DNA from 2 places in the Cryobacterium sp. TMT2-14 genome. Region 1 is predicted to be linked to the other one. Evidence: riboswitches for the same ligand, from Rfam matches in the RefSeq annotation. Region 1 holds a riboswitch; the other holds the start of a gene.

The links. A riboswitch is a leader RNA that binds a small molecule or an ion and turns the genes downstream of it on or off. The one in region 1 is predicted to bind thiamine pyrophosphate.
Region 2: another riboswitch for thiamine pyrophosphate. It lies ahead of thiM (hydroxyethylthiazole kinase); the one in region 1 lies ahead of E3O28_RS14645 (ECF transporter S component).

Annotation. Positions count from the first base shown of each region.
Region 1 covers NZ_SOFV01000042.1:66,361-74,365, forward strand. The annotation lists gene E3O28_RS14630 (DNA polymerase IV) at 1-1,158, shown strand, start outside; gene E3O28_RS14635 (hypothetical protein) at 1,213-1,545, shown strand; gene nhaA (Na+/H+ antiporter NhaA) at 1,986-3,359, opposite strand; TPP riboswitch at 3,720-3,829, shown strand; gene E3O28_RS14645 (ECF transporter S component) at 3,867-4,499, shown strand; gene E3O28_RS14650 (ABC transporter ATP-binding protein) at 4,510-6,033, shown strand; gene E3O28_RS14655 (energy-coupling factor transporter transmembrane component T) at 6,030-6,812, shown strand; gene E3O28_RS14660 (ATP-binding protein) at 6,799-7,422, shown strand; gene E3O28_RS14665 (hypothetical protein) at 7,450-7,710, shown strand; gene E3O28_RS14670 (hypothetical protein) at 7,755-8,005, opposite strand, start outside.
Region 2 covers NZ_SOFV01000009.1:458,270-466,274, forward strand. The annotation lists gene E3O28_RS04600 (MFS transporter) at 1-249, shown strand, start outside; gene E3O28_RS04605 (GNAT family N-acetyltransferase) at 341-769, shown strand; gene E3O28_RS04610 (CPBP family intramembrane glutamic endopeptidase) at 839-1,132, opposite strand; gene E3O28_RS04615 (hypothetical protein) at 1,684-2,262, opposite strand; gene E3O28_RS04620 (TetR/AcrR family transcriptional regulator) at 2,328-2,915, shown strand; gene E3O28_RS04625 (hypothetical protein) at 3,045-3,806, opposite strand; gene E3O28_RS04630 (hypothetical protein) at 4,051-4,341, opposite strand; gene E3O28_RS04635 (hypothetical protein) at 4,547-4,831, opposite strand; TPP riboswitch at 5,113-5,206, shown strand; gene thiM (hydroxyethylthiazole kinase) at 5,200-6,006, shown strand; gene thiE (thiamine phosphate synthase) at 6,003-6,656, shown strand; gene E3O28_RS04650 (bifunctional hydroxymethylpyrimidine kinase/phosphomethylpyrimidine kinase) at 6,653-8,005, shown strand, end outside.

The sequences.
Region 1 (8,005 bases):
ACCCTGCTCCACATCGACCTGGACGCGTTCTTCGCGTCAGTCGAACTTCTCGATCACCCCGAACTGGTGCACCGCCCGGTGATCGTGGGGCACCGGTCCGGGCGCTCGGTGGTCACGGCGGCGAACTACGTGGCCCGGCGCTACGGCGTCAATTCGGCCATGCCCATGGCGCTCGCCCTGCGGCGCTGCCCGGAGGCGGTGGTGCTCGAACCGCACATGGGGCGGTACAAGGAATACTCCGACCGGGTGATGCGCATCTTCGAAGAGTTCACGCCGCTGGTCGAGCAGCTGGGCATCGACGAGGCCTTCCTCGACGTGGCGGGTGCCCGGCGCCTGCACGGCACCCCGGCCGAGATCGGCGCAAAGATCCGGGCCCGGGTCAAGGCCGAAACCGGACTCACCTGCTCGGTCGGTGCGGCGAGCACGAAGTTCGTCGCCAAGATGGCGTCGGGCCGGGCGAAACCCGACGGCCTGCTCGTGATCCCCGCCGACGAGACCCTCGCATTCCTGCATCCGTTGCCCGTCGGCACCCTGTGGGGGGTCGGCGCCACGACCGAGCAGGCGCTTCTCGGGCAGGGCCTGCGTCAGATCGGTGACCTCGCCCGCACCCCGCTCGCGGTGTTGCAGAAGTGCGTGGGCGACGCGTCGGGCCGCAAGCTGCACGAGCTTGCCTGGGGGAGGGACCCTCGGGTGGTCACGGTGGAGCACGAGGAGAAAAGTGTCGGCCACGAGGTCACCTTCGAATACGACGTGACGGATGTCGCCCGGCTCCGTAGCGAACTGCTGCGGCAGTCCGTTGCGGTGGCTGCCCGGCTGCGCCGCGCAGGCCTCGTCGGCCGCTGCGTGGTGCTCAAGGTGCGCTACACCGACTTCAGCACCGTCACCCGCTCCCGCACCCTGTCGGAACCGACCAGCGTCGGACGCCGGATCTACGAGGAGGTGGCTGCCAGCTTCGAGGCTCTGGCGGCCTCCGGCATCCGGGTGCGCCTCATCGGCGTGCGCGTTGAGCAGCTCAGCGGTGGCGACGGCACTGGCACCGGTCTCTGGGACCCCGACGACGACTGGCGGGGAGCCGAACGGGCCGTGGACTCGGTCACCGCAAGGTTCGGGCGCGGCACGGTGCGCCCGGCGTCGCTGCTGGATCCGGACACACCCTGATCAGGCCCACTCTGATCAGGCAACCGCAAACCAGACAGGGGGTAGCCTGAATCCATGACTAGCCTTCCAGAGAAGCTCGCAGATATCTCTCGTACCGCCGGCGTCAGGTCGGCCTACGGTGATCCGGTCCAGGTGGACGGCGTCACCCTGATTCCCGTTGCTCTCGTCTACTACGGCTTCGGCGGTGGCGAGGGTGACTCCGCCGCCACCGGCAGCGGGTCCGGCGGCGGGGGCGGCGGGGCATCCCTGCCGATCGGCGCCTACGTCAAATCGGGCACGACGGTGCGCTTCGAGCCCAACGTCATCTCGTTGCTCGCGGTCGGCATCCCGTTCCTCTGGGTGGCCGGCAAGGCGGTCTCCCGCGTAGTCCGCGCGCTCAAACGCTAGCAGCGCAGGCTCCCAGCCGCCCGGTCGCCCAGCCACTCCGACTGAGGATGTCGGGCTGCTGACTGCGCTCCGGCGCTATCAGTGCCCGCCGGCCAGCTCGATGAGTGAGTCTCCATAACCGAGGTTGAGGGGGGTTCGCGGATCGCGGGCTCCGTTGCGCTTGTTCCCGATTCCGACGCGCGTTTTCCCGCGGACAGCGACGCGGTGGATGAACGTAGGCTCTAACCGCCGCGTCTTTCGAGTCCGCGGACCTGCGGCACATCCGTCCTGAACGAATTCGACGGAGATTGTGCCCTGAACAGCGCGTTTGGGCTCAAAAACGGGTGTTGATCGATGAATCTCCGTCGAATTGGTTCGGTGCCGGGCACGGCGTTCCGCCCGTGACGACCAGCAGACACTCCGGCTGAGGGAGTTGGGCGGCTGGGTGCGCTCCGGCCCTGTCAGTGCCCGCCGAACCGCTCGTCGCGAGCCGGATCGGCCCCGAACACGTCTGGGACGCCGTCGTTGTCGGCGTCGAGTGCCTCTTTGGCGGCGATGCGCCCGTAGTGCCGGTTGCGGCTCCGCAGCACCACGGTCGCGAGTAGTGCCGCCAGCAGCGAACCGGTCAGGATAGCCACCTTGGCGTGTTCGTCGTGCGGACTACCCTGCCCGAAAGCCAGCTCGCTGATCAGCAGCGACACCGTGAAGCCGACACCGGCGAGCATGGCGACGCCGATCACATCCACCCAGGCCAGGTCCGGGTCAAGGGCGCCCCGGGTGGTCTTGGTGACCAGCCAGGTGGCGAGCATGATGCCAACCGGCTTGCCCACCACCAGGGCTACGACGATTCCGATCGCGACCGGGTCGGTGAGGGCCGTTGTCAGGCCTGACACGCCGCCGATCGTGACCCCGGCGGAGAAGAATGCGAACACCGGCACGGCGAAACCGGCCGAGAGCGGGCGGATGCGGTGCTCGAGGTTCTGCGCCAGGCCCGGGCCGGCGTCGGGTCCGCCGCCACGTCGGCTGCGCAGCACGGGCACGGCGAAGCCGAGCAGCACTCCGGCCACCGTGGCGTGGATGCCGGAGCCGTGCACGAGAACCCAGGTGGCGAGGCCGAGCGGCAGCAGAACGGCGCCCGCGGCCCACCTGGTGGTGCCGAACAGATAGGAGTGCGTATGCGCCAGAAAGGCGAAGAGGCTCAGCGGCACGATGGCGAGCAGCAGCAGAACAGGCTGGAGGTCGCCGGAATAGAAGAAGGCGATGATGGCGATGGCGAGCAGGTCGTCGACCACGGCCAGGGTCAGCAGGAAGATGCGCAGAGCGCTGGGCAGTTTGGAGCCGATCACGGCGAGCACGGCCACGGCGAAGGCGATGTCGGTGGCGGTGGGGATGGCCCAGCCTCGTAACATTTCCGGCCCCGAGCTGAACACGATCGCGGTGAAGATCACAGCCGGAACGATGACGCCGCCGACGGCCGCGGCGACCGGGACGACCGCGCGGCTGAAGGTGCGCAGATCGCCGGCGACGAACTCACGCTTGAGTTCGAGCCCGGCAATGAAGAAGAAGATCGCCAGGAGTCCGTCGGCGGCCCACGCGCCGAGGCTCAGATTGAGGTGCCACGGCTCGTAGCCGATCTGAAAGTCCCGCACCGCATAGTAGAAATCGGAGGCCCCGGTGTTGGCCAGGGTCAGCGCGAGAACCGTCGCCACCAGCAGGAGAGCGCCGCCCACGGTCTCTTTGCGCAGGATCGTCGAGACGTGCAGGTACTCGGGATAGCTGCTGCGGCGAAAGACGTTAAGTTTCGGGGTGGGAGGAAGAGGTGGTGGTTTCGGCATGGACGAGCCTCAGTCAATCAGGATTTTGTGGCACACGGACATTGCTGTCGACCAGACTTCCCGACACACCACGTCGAGCGTACCGCGTTCGGGCGGTCAACGCCGCCCGCGCCAGTTACACCGCCAGCGTCCCAGCCGCTGGCGGGAGCCCGGCCCTTCCCGCCAGCTGCGGGGGATGTGCCAGGGTCCGCGCACGGGTAGCCCGCGTCGCATCCGTCGTCGCCGCAAAATGAAGTGGCGCAGCAACAGAAGCAACAGCCCGGCGAGGATCAGGGGAACGGTGAACGTCATTCGCGCCCGACAGTGATGCGGGGGCGAGGCGAGGACTCCATCCCGCGAGTCTAGGCCGAGGTCTATACTTGAATCGAACACGGGAGTCCGGTCAACCGGGCTGAGAGGAAGCTTCTGAAGCTTCGACCGTCGAACCTGATCTGGATCATGCCAGCGCAGGGAGGCAAATTTTCTCGTTCCCGTGCCCTGGAACCATCTACGGAAAGGGCACGACCAGTGCACGCTACAACAACTCTTCTCACCTCCACCACGTCCCGCCAGCCGCGTAACTTCCGGTGGCGGGTCGTCGACATCGTCATCGCCAGTGTCATCGGCGTGGCCAGCGGGCTCATCTTCGTCGTCTGGAACCAGGCGTACAACCCGCTCAGCGGCCTGCTCACCCCGCTGCTGCCGGGCCTGCAGGCTCTCCTGGGCGGCGGATGGCTGTTCGCCGGCGTGCTCGGCGGCCTCATCATCCGCAAACCCGGCGCCGCGCTCTACACCGAGCTGCTGGCGGCGGTCGTGTCGACTCTGGTCGGCGGCACCGCCTGGGGAGCCACCATCCTGGTCTCCGGCCTGGTGCAGGGTCTCGGCGCGGAGCTGGTCTTCGCGCTGTTCTTCTACGCCAACTACCGCCTCGTCGTGGCCCTGCTCGCCGGCGCGGGTGCCGGCCTTGCCCTCGCCGTCAACGACCTGTTGCTCTGGTACCCCGGATCGGCCGTTCCCTTCATCACCATCTACACCGCCTCCTCGATCGTCTCCGGCATTGTCGTGGCCGGACTGCTGTCCTGGCTGGCCATGCGTGGCCTCGCCCGCACCGGGGCACTGTCGCGGTTCGCCGCCGGGCGATCGAACCGCACCCAGGTCTAGGGGGACGGCGATGACACCGGCAGCAGCGGCATCCGTCTCGGGAGCGTCCGTCGTGGCCCGCGGCTGGGGATGGCGGCATGCCGGGCGGCGGGGCTGGGCCGTCAACGGCCTCGACCTGAGAATCGAGCCGGGCGAGCGCGTGCTGCTGCTCGGCGCCTCCGGGGCCGGCAAATCCACTCTGCTGCACGCCCTCGCCGGGGTTCTCGGCGGCGACGAGGAGGGCGAGCAGCGCGGTCAGCTGCTTGTAAACGGCGCCGAGCCGACCGCAGCGCGCGGCCAGGCCGGGCTGCTGCTGCAGGACCCTGACTCCCAGGTGATCCTGGCGCGGGTGGGCGACGACGTCGCCTTCGGCTGCGAGAACCTGGGGGTGCCCCGCGAAGAGATCTGGCGCCGGGTGAGCGACGCCCTGGACATGGTCGGCCTGAACCTGCCGCTCAGCCATCCGACGTCGTCGCTGTCGGGTGGACAGAAGCAGCGCCTCGCCCTCGCTGGGGTGCTGGCGATGCGGCCGGGGCTGCTGCTGCTCGACGAACCCACAGCGAATCTCGACCCTGGAAGCGTGCTGGATGTGCGCGATTCCGTTGCCCGCGTGCTCGAGAACTCCGCGGCGACGTTCATCGTGATCGAACATCGGGTCGCCGTCTGGCAGAACCTTGTGAACCGGGTGATCGTGCTCGACGCGGCCGGGGGAGTGCTGGCCGACGGCCATCCCGACGACGTGCTGACCAGGCAGGGGGAACGGCTCGCGGCCGCGGGTGTCTGGGTGCCCGGGCGGGGCAACGGCCTGACTGCATCGCGGCGCGAGACCAGCTCGGCGTCGGCGCCCGGCTCGGTCCCTCTGCTCCGCACGCCCGGCCTCGCGGTCGCGCGCACGCGCGCCGGCGTGCTCGCCCGGGACATCGACCTCACGGTGCACGCCGGCACCGCTCTGGCAGTCACCGGACCGAACGGCGCCGGCAAATCGACCCTGATGCTCACCCTCGCCGGCCTGCTGAAACCGGCCGGGGGAGCGGTTCTCGCGAGCCCGGAGTTCGCCGGCGGGGCCGACGAGGAACCGATCCGCTGGAAGTCCCGCCAGCTGCTCACCCGCATCGGCACCGTGTTCCAGAGCCCGGAGCACCAGTTCGTGGCCGCCACCGTGCGGGCCGAACTCGCCGTAGGGCCGCGCGCCCTCAAACGGCCGGAGGCGAACATCAATGCCCGGGTCGACGAGGTGCTGCAGCGCCTGCGCCTGGACCACCTGGCCGAGGCGAACCCGTTCACCCTCTCCGGCGGAGAGAAACGTCGGCTGTCGGTGGGCACCGTGCTGGCCACCCAGCCACGACTGCTCATGCTCGACGAGCCCACCTTCGGCCAGGACCTGCGCACCTGGCGGGAGATCGTGGCCCTGCTCGACGAACTCCTGCGGGAGGGCACCGCGGTGGTCGCCGTCTCGCACGACACCGACTTCGTGGTCGCCCTGGCTGACCGGGAGTACCATCTGACCGGGCGGGCCGGCCGCAGCGTCACGCCGCGGGCGGCGGTGTCCCGGTGAGCGTGCTGACGCCTGCCCGGGGAACCCAGGCCATCTTCCGGATCAACCCGGTCGCGAAGCTGGCCGCCGCGCTGCTGCTGGCGGGCGTGCTCATCCTCACCATCGACTGGGTCTCCGCAGTCGTCGCCCTCGCCTGCGAGTTCGTGCTCTTCTTCTGGGCCGGGCTGTCCCTGAAGGCCTTCGCGGTGCGCACCCTGCCGGTCTGGATCGCCGCACCCACCGCCGGCGTCACCACCCTGCTCTACGGGCAGGCGGCCGGGGCGGTCTATTGGTCTTTCGGGCTGGTGAACGTGACCGAGGGATCACTCGAGCTGGCCATCGCCACGACCCTGCGCATCCTCGCCATCGGACTGCCGTCGGTCGTGCTCTTCGTGACCGTCGACCCCACCGACCTGGCCGACGGCCTCGGCCAAGTCGTGAAACTGCCGGCCCGCTTCGTGCTTGGCGGTCTGGCCGGGCTGCGCCTGGTCGGCCTGTTCCTCGAGGACTGGCGCGCCCTCGAACTGGCCCGGCGGGCCCGCGGCATCGCGGACCGCGGCGTCCTGCGCCGGCTGCTCAGCCAGGCCTTCGCCCTGCTGGTGCTGTCGATCCGGCGCGGCAGCAAACTCGCGACGGCGATGGAGGCCCGCGGGTTCGGCGCCTCGGTGCGGCGCACCTGGGCCCGCCCCTCCAGCTTCCGGGGGCGCGAGGTGGCCCTGGTCGGCATCGGTCTGGCCGTGGCCCTGCTCTCGGTGAGCGTCTCCGTGGCGACGGGAAGCTGGAACTTTGTCCTCACCTGATCTGCCCACGGCCGCCCTCGAACCGGCCGCCCCCGATCCGGTCGGTGACCGACGGATGCTGCTGGCCCCCGTGCTCCGCGACCTTGCCGCCGCCGGGATGGCGCCCGTCGTTCTCATCGACGGGCCGAGCGGCGCCGGCAAGAGCACCCTCGCCGACGCGCTCGTCGTCGCCTGGCCGGGACCGCTCCGGCCCACCCTGGTGCGGCTGGACGACATCTACCCCGGCTGGCAGGGGCTGGACGCCGCCGTCACGCACCTGCGCGAACAGGTGCTCGCCCCGAGAAGACTGGGCCGGCCCGCCGCCTGGCGGCGCTATGACTGGGAGCGGCGCGAGTTGGCAGAATGGCACCCGGTCGACCCGGCCCGCCCGCTGATCGTGGAGGGGTGCGGAACCCTGGCGGCCGCCCACGCGCCACTCAGCGACATCCGGGTCTGGCTGGCCGCCGACGACCGCATCCGCAAGCAGCGGGCCCTCGCCCGGGACGGCGAACTGTTCCGGTCGCACTGGGACCAGTGGGAAGCGGGCTGGGACGCTTACCGAGAGCGGGAGGCGCCCGAGCGGCAGGCGACGATCCGGCTGGCCGGGACCCCGGACATCCGTCGCCCGTAAGTCGGTGCCCGGGACTAGGTTGGAGGTATGGCTGATCAAGGTGCTGAAAATGTCGTTTACACCGCGGAATTCATTGACGGTCCCCTCGCGGGCCAGGTCGACACCCGGGTGCTGATCCAGGGCAAACATGACGCCCGGGTCAGCATGATGGCCGCCGTCGAGGGGGTCGAAACGCTGTTCTGGTACGACGAGGAGGACGTGCGCGATGTGCAGGGCCGCGTGCACGTGCGCTACCGGTTCGACGCGGGCGAGAGCGACCCGTTCCTGCCGACCGGCGAGCGCGAGTAGCCGCAGACCAGTAGCCGGCGGGCGGTCGCGGCAGCCTTTCGCCGCTAGCGGTCCGCGGCGATCAGCGCCGAGATCATCGGCACGGGGTGCAGGAGCCGCCAACCGAGGCCCGGCGCGCTGATCGTGCGGTCGAGCACCAGCGTCGACGTCACCTCGGTGCCCCCGGTCTCCACCGTGACCCGGCCGACGGTCTTGCCCGCCCGGCCGGTCGACACCGTCTCCAGGATCACCTCCGCGTCGCCCGGCGCCTGGGCCTGCCAGCCGTACGTCGTCGTGGCCGTGCGCACGGTTCCGG
Region 2 (8,005 bases), on a different contig from region 1:
TCCCCGGTCATGATCGTGGCGTATTTTGCAGCCAACGATTTTGGTGGGACGACCCGACAGACCGAGTCAACAACGTGGGTGAACACCGCTCACAACGTCGGTGCTGCGGCCGGGAGCGCGCTCAGCGGCTTCCTCGTCGAGAGCTGGAACGTGAGTTCAACTTTCCTCACCACAGCTGCGGCAGCCGCCGTCTTCGTCGCTCTCAGCGCCGGCATCTCCGCGAGACTCTGGCGACGACCCTCCGCCTAATTGAATGATTGCAGGAACGACGGGCGGGCATACTCCTTGCATTACGGCGATTGGTCGGGCGCAGTCCGCCCAAGACCGATTAGATGGGCGGATGGATTCGAACTATAGGTTCTCAGCCGACGTTGCCGATATAGACCGTGACCAAGTGCACCGCTGGATCAGCGAACAGTCCTATTGGGCGCCAGGGAGGTCACGTGCCCGGCACGATGCAGCCATAGACGGCTCACGAAACTTCGGCGTCTACGACACCGAATCGAACAAGCAAGTCGCCTACGCGCGGGTCATCACGGATGGAGTGACTTTTGCATGGCTTTGCGATGTGTTCGTCGACCCCCAGGTTCGAGACCGCGGCATTGGCGCTGTCCTCATCAAGGGAGTCTTGGAAGAGTTCGAGCCGCTTGGTCTGCGGCGCATCGCTCTCTCGACCAACGATGCGCACGGGTTGTATTCCAAATCAGGGTTCACCGCTTTGGGTATCCCCGAGACATGGATGGAACGAATCGGCAACCCAAGCGCTTAGTCATCAGCAGGCTTCGGGTCAAGAACACACCTATTCCCGCCTTTCAGGTTGGGTGTCAGGAGGGAACGCTCAGTGCGTCATTTCGGGTACCCGGTTAGACGTTGCTTCGCCAGCTCGTGGCATGATGCCGAAGGAGCCCTGAACGATGATGACGGCCGCAATCTCGACAAGAAGCCCGTTGCCTTGTCGGTCTCCTCCAAGGTGCATGATCGCGAAAGCAAACGATGCCAGAACGACGCCGCCCCAGCGTCCGAGGAGCGCTTCCGCCCGTGTCTGCAACCAGTACCGGTAAAACAGTTCCTCGCCCACGCCAGCGGTAAGCGCGGTCAGCGTTGCGCCAACGATTAGGTAGCCCAGGTCCACGCCTTGAAAAGTAGGGACCGCTATCCAGGGGCTCGCTTGCGAGAGGATTGTCCAGACCACAATGAGAACAATCGGCGCCCACCACTGCCAGGCCATGCGGGGGCGGGCAATCTTGATATTGCGTCAAGATCTCCACACCAATGCTGCGGGTATCCCGTCCAGAATGACTACTTTGGCTGGAAAGTACTCGGCCGAGTCGTCAATTTCCGTGATGCCAATGACCAGGGGAAAGAGGACCGCGCATACCAGGAGCGCCATGCCGCTGCGTCGAATCGCACGAGCATTAGAAACCGTAGGTTCGAGCGCTGGAGCGCTCCACGGCAGTGCACGTGTCAGGGCAATTGCGACCAAGGGAGGCACGAGCACGACCCACAGAGGGGTGATCGGTGACCCGGGATCCGAGGATTGACGAATCCCGTCGGTTGAGAGAGTCAGTAAAACGATCAGTTCAAGCACGCCCAGCGCCCCGGCTGACCAGATGAGGACTCGACCGAGCTTGGTGACAGTCAGTCGATCGCTCCCCGGAGGCGCTGTCGGCAGAGTCACGGCTTCTACTGCTGCCCGGATGTGGCGTTCGCGTGCACGTCGACCAATGGGCTCAATGTCGGTCGCTTCTTCGGCCAGAGGGTATACCCGAGGGCCCACAACACTTCGATCGCAACGACCAGGAGGAAAATGCTGTTGAGGTCGTTGATCGCGCTGGTTCTGGGCTCGTTATCGACGACCACGGTCAACAGCCAAATGGTCCCCAGAGCCACGGCCACAGCCAACGCTGTGCGCGCGACGTCTTTCCAACACTCGACCGCATAACCCCGCTCGTAGAGCTTGATCGGCTGCGGCCCATTCGCGAACCGATAGGCGAAATGGCGGTCGGCCCACGCGATCATCTTGTGCCCGTGAGCCACGGAGAAGCCGAGGTAGATCGCAGCGATCCCGTGGAAGACCGTCGCCGTCGCGCCCGATGTCAGATCCATCGCCGTGACCACGAGCAAGATGACGTCGACCACCGGCGTCATCGCCAGCAAGGTCAGTCCGGTCCTTTTCAGACGCAGCATATATCGGGCGACGAGACCCAATGCGATCAAAACCCAGAAGCCAATTTCGGAGGCGACGATGATGGCAATGATCATAAATCCCCCAGTCGATGCGTCTAGGCCCTGAAAACAAACTAGCACGCCCGTACTAATATCAATTTATGGCGAGAACGATCGACCGGGACGCACGCAAGGTACAGCTCGCTCAAGCGGTGTGGCAGATCATCCTCGACCAAGGAATCAGCGCGGTATCGGTGCGCACCGTTGCCGAGCAGGCTGGCGTGGTGGTCGGCTCCCTGCGTCATGTTTTCCCCACCCGCGCTGAACTCCTGCAGTTCTCCGCCGAGCTCATGGTGCAGCGCGCCACCGACCGCGTTCTCGCTATTCGTGAAGGCTCGAACCCAGCGGAGTACGCGCTGGAGGTCCTGAAAAACTTCTTGCCTCTTACCGCTGATAGTCGCGCGGAACTCGAGGTCAATATCGCGCTGATTGCGGAAAGCCCTGCGTTGCCGCAACTTGTTTCCATCAGAAATCGCGCTTACGAAGAACTGGGGAACGGCTGCCTCCGACTGGCCGAAAAGTTGGCCTGCAGGCCCAGCGGCCCTGAACTGGTAGAACGAGCGCGCCATTTGCACGCCGTTCTCGATGGCCTTGCCATTCACCTACTCATGGAACCACCCGGAAACGACAGCACCTGGGCAACCGTCATCCTCGAGAAAGAGCTTGCACGCATCATCAGAAACCGCTGACCAGCACCTAATGCGGAGTCACCTGCGATCGGTGCATGCGGCCGGGCAATCCACGGATCCGTGCGGAGTTCCGCAAGAGGACCGTCTTACGGGCAAGAGCTTATGGTCTCGGCGTGGCTGACTCTCACGTCAGTGCGGCGATCGCAATTGGTCAGGGTCAGTGAGTGCCGTCTCGGGCGTGCAGCCTAATTCACCTGGCTGCAGCGTCACCGGGGGTGGGTAGACGTCGTCGACCGTCCCGTTCTCGCTCTTGATCAGGACGCAATCTTCGGCGGAACCGAACGCGACGCCGACCCGATCTCCGGCGCTGCTCACCTGGACGACGACCCGCGGCGGAGCGACGACCTCGAACTCGCCGGTCGGAGTGGTGAGTTGCGCGGAAATCGCGCCGATGATCGCGTCTACCGTCGCCGGCGAACCAGTCTGCACTCGCGCGAGAAGCACCGCCGATGCCACCTCGCGCGCGGTGTCCGACACGACAGGGACGATGCTGTCGTCGACGCGAGGCGTCACGATGGCGGCATCCGGTGGGCACCCGATCGGGTCGATGCCGTCAGACGATTCCCATGTGCCGACCTTGCCGTAGTAGTCGAACTCGATTCGGAAGCAAAAGGGGCCAGGTGCGCCCGTGGACGCGTTCTTGAGCCCTGGCACGAAAACCCGGAAGTCGAGGCTGCCGAACGGTTCGCTTAGGTCGGTCGACTGCCGGGTGTCGACGCCGACCAGCTCGATGTCCGCGCTGTCGCTAATGGCTTGAGCGACTGCAGCGCGCGCCCAGCCGTCGATGTCGTCGGGTCTCTCCCCGCCGATATCGCGCGCGAGGTCGGCCGCCCGCACTTGCGCGACGACCTCCGGGGTGGCGTCGTCCGTGGAGGCTGACCCGGTCGTCAACGATGTCGGCTGTGAGCATCCGGTTAGGGTTAGCGCGCTGACCGCCATGAGGCCAACGAGGCGGGGAGTTGCCGTCATGAGAAAGGATGGCCTCAAGCCGGGCAATCGTGGTCGCGTGCGGTGCCCATACGACGACGCGCCTAGGTCGCGAAGAACCATGAGGGTGACTCCAATTTGCGACGCCATAACGTGGAGCCTATTCCTCGACACACCTGAAACCGCGTCGTGGCTGTATGTCTGGCAGCTAGAGTAGGCCGCTGCAGGCCGACGTTGCGCTGATGGAGACGCCCTCGCTGGTGCCGCGGATGCGTAGTTGCAGACTATCGCCTGTGTAAATGTCGGTGCCTAATGCTCGATCGCTTCGGACGAAACCTTGTGCCTCCCATGCTTTCGCGATCTCGGTGAATATTTCTTCCTGGCTGAGGCTCTGCCCACTGACGGGAAGAAGCACCGAACCCGTCACCTTCATCGGATGCTGCCAGATTGCCCTGGCAGCCGAGTGACTGTCCCACATGTTCAACGTGAACGTCACCACAGCGGATGCACTTAGCTGTTTCTCTCTTGCGATCTCCGCGCGTCGAAACCTATGGGATACAAGACACTGACACCTGCTCCGGAGCGACGCGGGCATATAGCTAAATGCGCCAAATAGCGATCACAGAACGCCGCCACAGCGCGCTAAAGTCACAAACAAGATCGCCCGAGGCAACGTCGAGCGGGCGCGGATCAACGCAGCGACGTCACCACACACGCCGCCAATACCCGGCAAGGTCGTCGCCGAACTCATGTATGGCTTCTGGACCTACCTCTTCGTGGACGCTCACGAGAAAACCATCTGGGTTCCTCATCTCCACAAAGTCTTCCCACCAGGTACCGACAGAAACCCGCTTAATGACGCATTGGCCGCGCTGCGAGATCTCCGAAACAGAGTGGCTCACCACGAGAACATCCTCAACGGTTCTGAGAGCGAACGGCGCCGAATTGTTTACGTCATCCGGTTGCTCTCTGCTGACGCGCTTGCTCACTTCAAAGCCAACAGCGAGGTAGCCACGATCCTGGCTGGCCGACCGTAGGGAAGCTTCTGAGACCAGGGTGCGGCGTCCTGACTCGTCCCCGGGCAGCATCAGTCATCTAATTCTCGGTGTCTCGCAACTAACGATAAATCCGCCGCCCATGGAATACGAGACGCTCGGCCAGCTCTTGGTGCGCTCGCGCAATGGCCTCGTTCCGTCGGCCAGTTGCCAAGATATTGGCCGCGTCCAACCATGAATTAGAACGAAGGCGCTGCGATACGCTGGTTCATAAGCCAAGTGACACGGGGTGCTCCACCTGGAGCTGAGATAACACCCGTTGAACCTGATCTAGTTAGTACTAGCGAAGGGATGTCGCGCAAATGCGCACGCCAGAAGAACTTATTTCATTCACCTGTTCAGCGCTTGACGAGGTGCGGTCCCGCCCGCCCCTCGTGCAGTGCCTCACCAATAGCGTCGTGGTGAACTTCACCGCTAACGTGCTGCTGTCGCTCGGTGCGGCGCCCGCGATGGTCGACATTCCGGGCGAGGCGGGCGCGTTCGCGCGGATCGCATCTGGGCTGCTCGTCAATCTCGGCACGCCCACCGCCGAACAACGCGACGCGATGGTCGAGGCCGTCACAGCCGCGAACGATGCTGGAACACCGTGGGTGCTCGACCCCGTTGCCGTCGGTTTCCTGCCGGTGCGCACGCCGCTGGCCTTCGCCCTTCGCGACCTGGGACCCACGGTGGTGCGCGGAAACGCGTCCGAGATAATCGCGTTGGCGGGCGCCGGATCCGGCGGCCGCGGGGTGGATTCATCCGACGAGGTGGATGCCGCCCTGGCCGCGGCGCACGCGCTGGCCGGGATGACCGGTGGGGTGATCGCCGTCTCCGGGCCGGTCGACATCATCACGGATGGCCGTGAGTTGGTGCACATCGACAACGGGCATCCGCTGCTCACCCGCGTCACCGGCGGGGGCTGCGCCCTCGGCGCGGTCATGGCCGCGTTCGCCGCGGTCGACGCCGACAGGTTCTTCACCACGGTGGCCGCGGCCACGGTGTACACCGTCGCGGCCGAGCTCGCGGCAGAGTCCGCCGCCGGTCCGGGCAGCTTCGCTGTCGCCTTTGTGGACGCCCTAGCCACCGTCAACGCGCAGGACATCGCACGCCGGGCGGTGCTCCGATGATCCTCGACCTGTCGCTGTACCTGGTGACAGACTCGGGGCAGGCCGCGGCGGCCGGGCGCAGCATCGTGGACGTGGTGCGGCACGCCGTTGCCGGAGGCGTGAGCGCCGTGCAGGTGCGTGAGAAGGAGACCGCCGGGCGGGAGTTCCTCGACACCGTGCTGCGCATCGCGGATGTGCTGCCCGACACCGTGGCGCTGATCGTGAACGACAGGGTCGACGTGTTCCTGGCCGCCCGTGCCGCCGGGCACCGGCTGATCGGGGTGCACGTCGGGCAATCCGACCTGCCCGTCGGCGCGGTGCGCGACCTCATCGGGGGTGACGCGGTGATCGGGCTCAGCGCATCGACGGATGCCCAGCTGCGCCGCGCGGCCGAGGATCCTGCCCTGATCGACTACGTCGGCATTGGCGCACTGCACGCCACACGCACCAAGAGTGACGCGCCCCCTGCCCTGGGGCTGGCCGAGTTCGCACGCCTGGTCGGGGTCAGCACGCTGCCGAGCGTGGCCATCGGCGGGGTCGGCCTGCGCGACCTGGCCGCCCTCCGTGAGTGCGGAGCGGCGGGCGTCGCCGTGGTGTCGGCGATTTGTGCGGCACCGCATCCGGAGCAGGCGGCCCGCGAGTTGCGAGCCGCGTGGGGCGTGACGGCATGACCGGCGCATCCCCCCGCATTGCCCGCGTGCTGAGCATTGCTGGTACCGACCCGACCGGCGGAGCGGGCATTCAGGCCGACCTCAAAAGCATTGCGGCGAACGGGGGCTACGGTATGGCTGTGGTGACCGCACTGGTCGCGCAGAACACCCACGGTGTGCGCTCGGTGCACGTGCCGCCGGTCTCCTTCCTGCGCGAGCAGCTGCACGCCGTGAGCGACGACGTCGACATCGATGCCGTCAAGATCGGGATGCTGGCCGACGTTCACGTCACCCGCACCGTGAGCGAGTGGCTCGGCCAAGTGAAGCCCAGGCTCGTGGTGCTCGACCCGGTGATGATCGCCACTAGCGGCGACCGCCTGCTCACCGAGGGTGCTGAGGAGGCTCTCCGCGATCTGCTGAGCGTCGTGCACCTGGTGACGCCCAACATCCCGGAGCTGGCCATCCTTGTCGGTGTTCCTGTGGCGACGAGCTGGTCGGCGGTGCTGCGCCAGGCGCAGCACGTCGCCGAGACGTACGGGGTCCTCGTGCTGGCCAAGGGCGGACACCTCGCCGGTGACCTCGTACCAGACGCCCTCGTCGGCGCCCACACCGTGCGGGAGTTTCCCGGGCTGCGGATCGACACCCCGAACACCCACGGAACCGGGTGTTCTTTCTCCTCCGCAGTTGCGACCCGGGTAGCGGCTCGGGCCGGCACGGCGGGGCCGAGCCTGGCAGATTGGGGGGACGCGGTAGCCGAGGCGAAACTATGGTTGAGCGAGAGCATCGCCCACTCTGGCGACCTGCAGGTCGGCTCTGGCCACGGACCGATCCAGCATTTTGCCGGCCTGTGGCAGCGCGGCGGCCTGCACACCAGCCCCAGCCCAGCCCAGGTCGCCGAGGAATGGTGGCACGACATCCGTGACATCCGTACCGACACCGACGAGCTGCCGTTCATCCGAGCGCTCGGGGACGGATCCCTGAACCGGGACGCCTTCATCTGGTACCTCGCCCAGGATGCCCTGTACCTGCGCGACTACGCCCGGATGCTGGCCGTCGCGAGCCGGCTCGCCCCGACCGCCACCGAGCAGGCGTTCTGGGCGGTCAGCGCGCACGGCGCGATCGTCGCCGAACTTGACCTGCACTCCAGCTGGATCGCCGAAAAGACCCAAGCCGGCGTGCAGCCCAGCGAGACGACAACGGCCTACCTCAACCACCTGTCGACCGCTGGCGCGAGCGGCGACTACGGCGTCCTCGCCGCGGCGCTGCTGCCGTGCTTCTGGATGTACCAGGATGTCGGCACGCGGCTGCATCCGCTCTCGCACGACGCGCATCCGTACCGCAGCTGGCTGGACACCTACGCGGATGAGGAG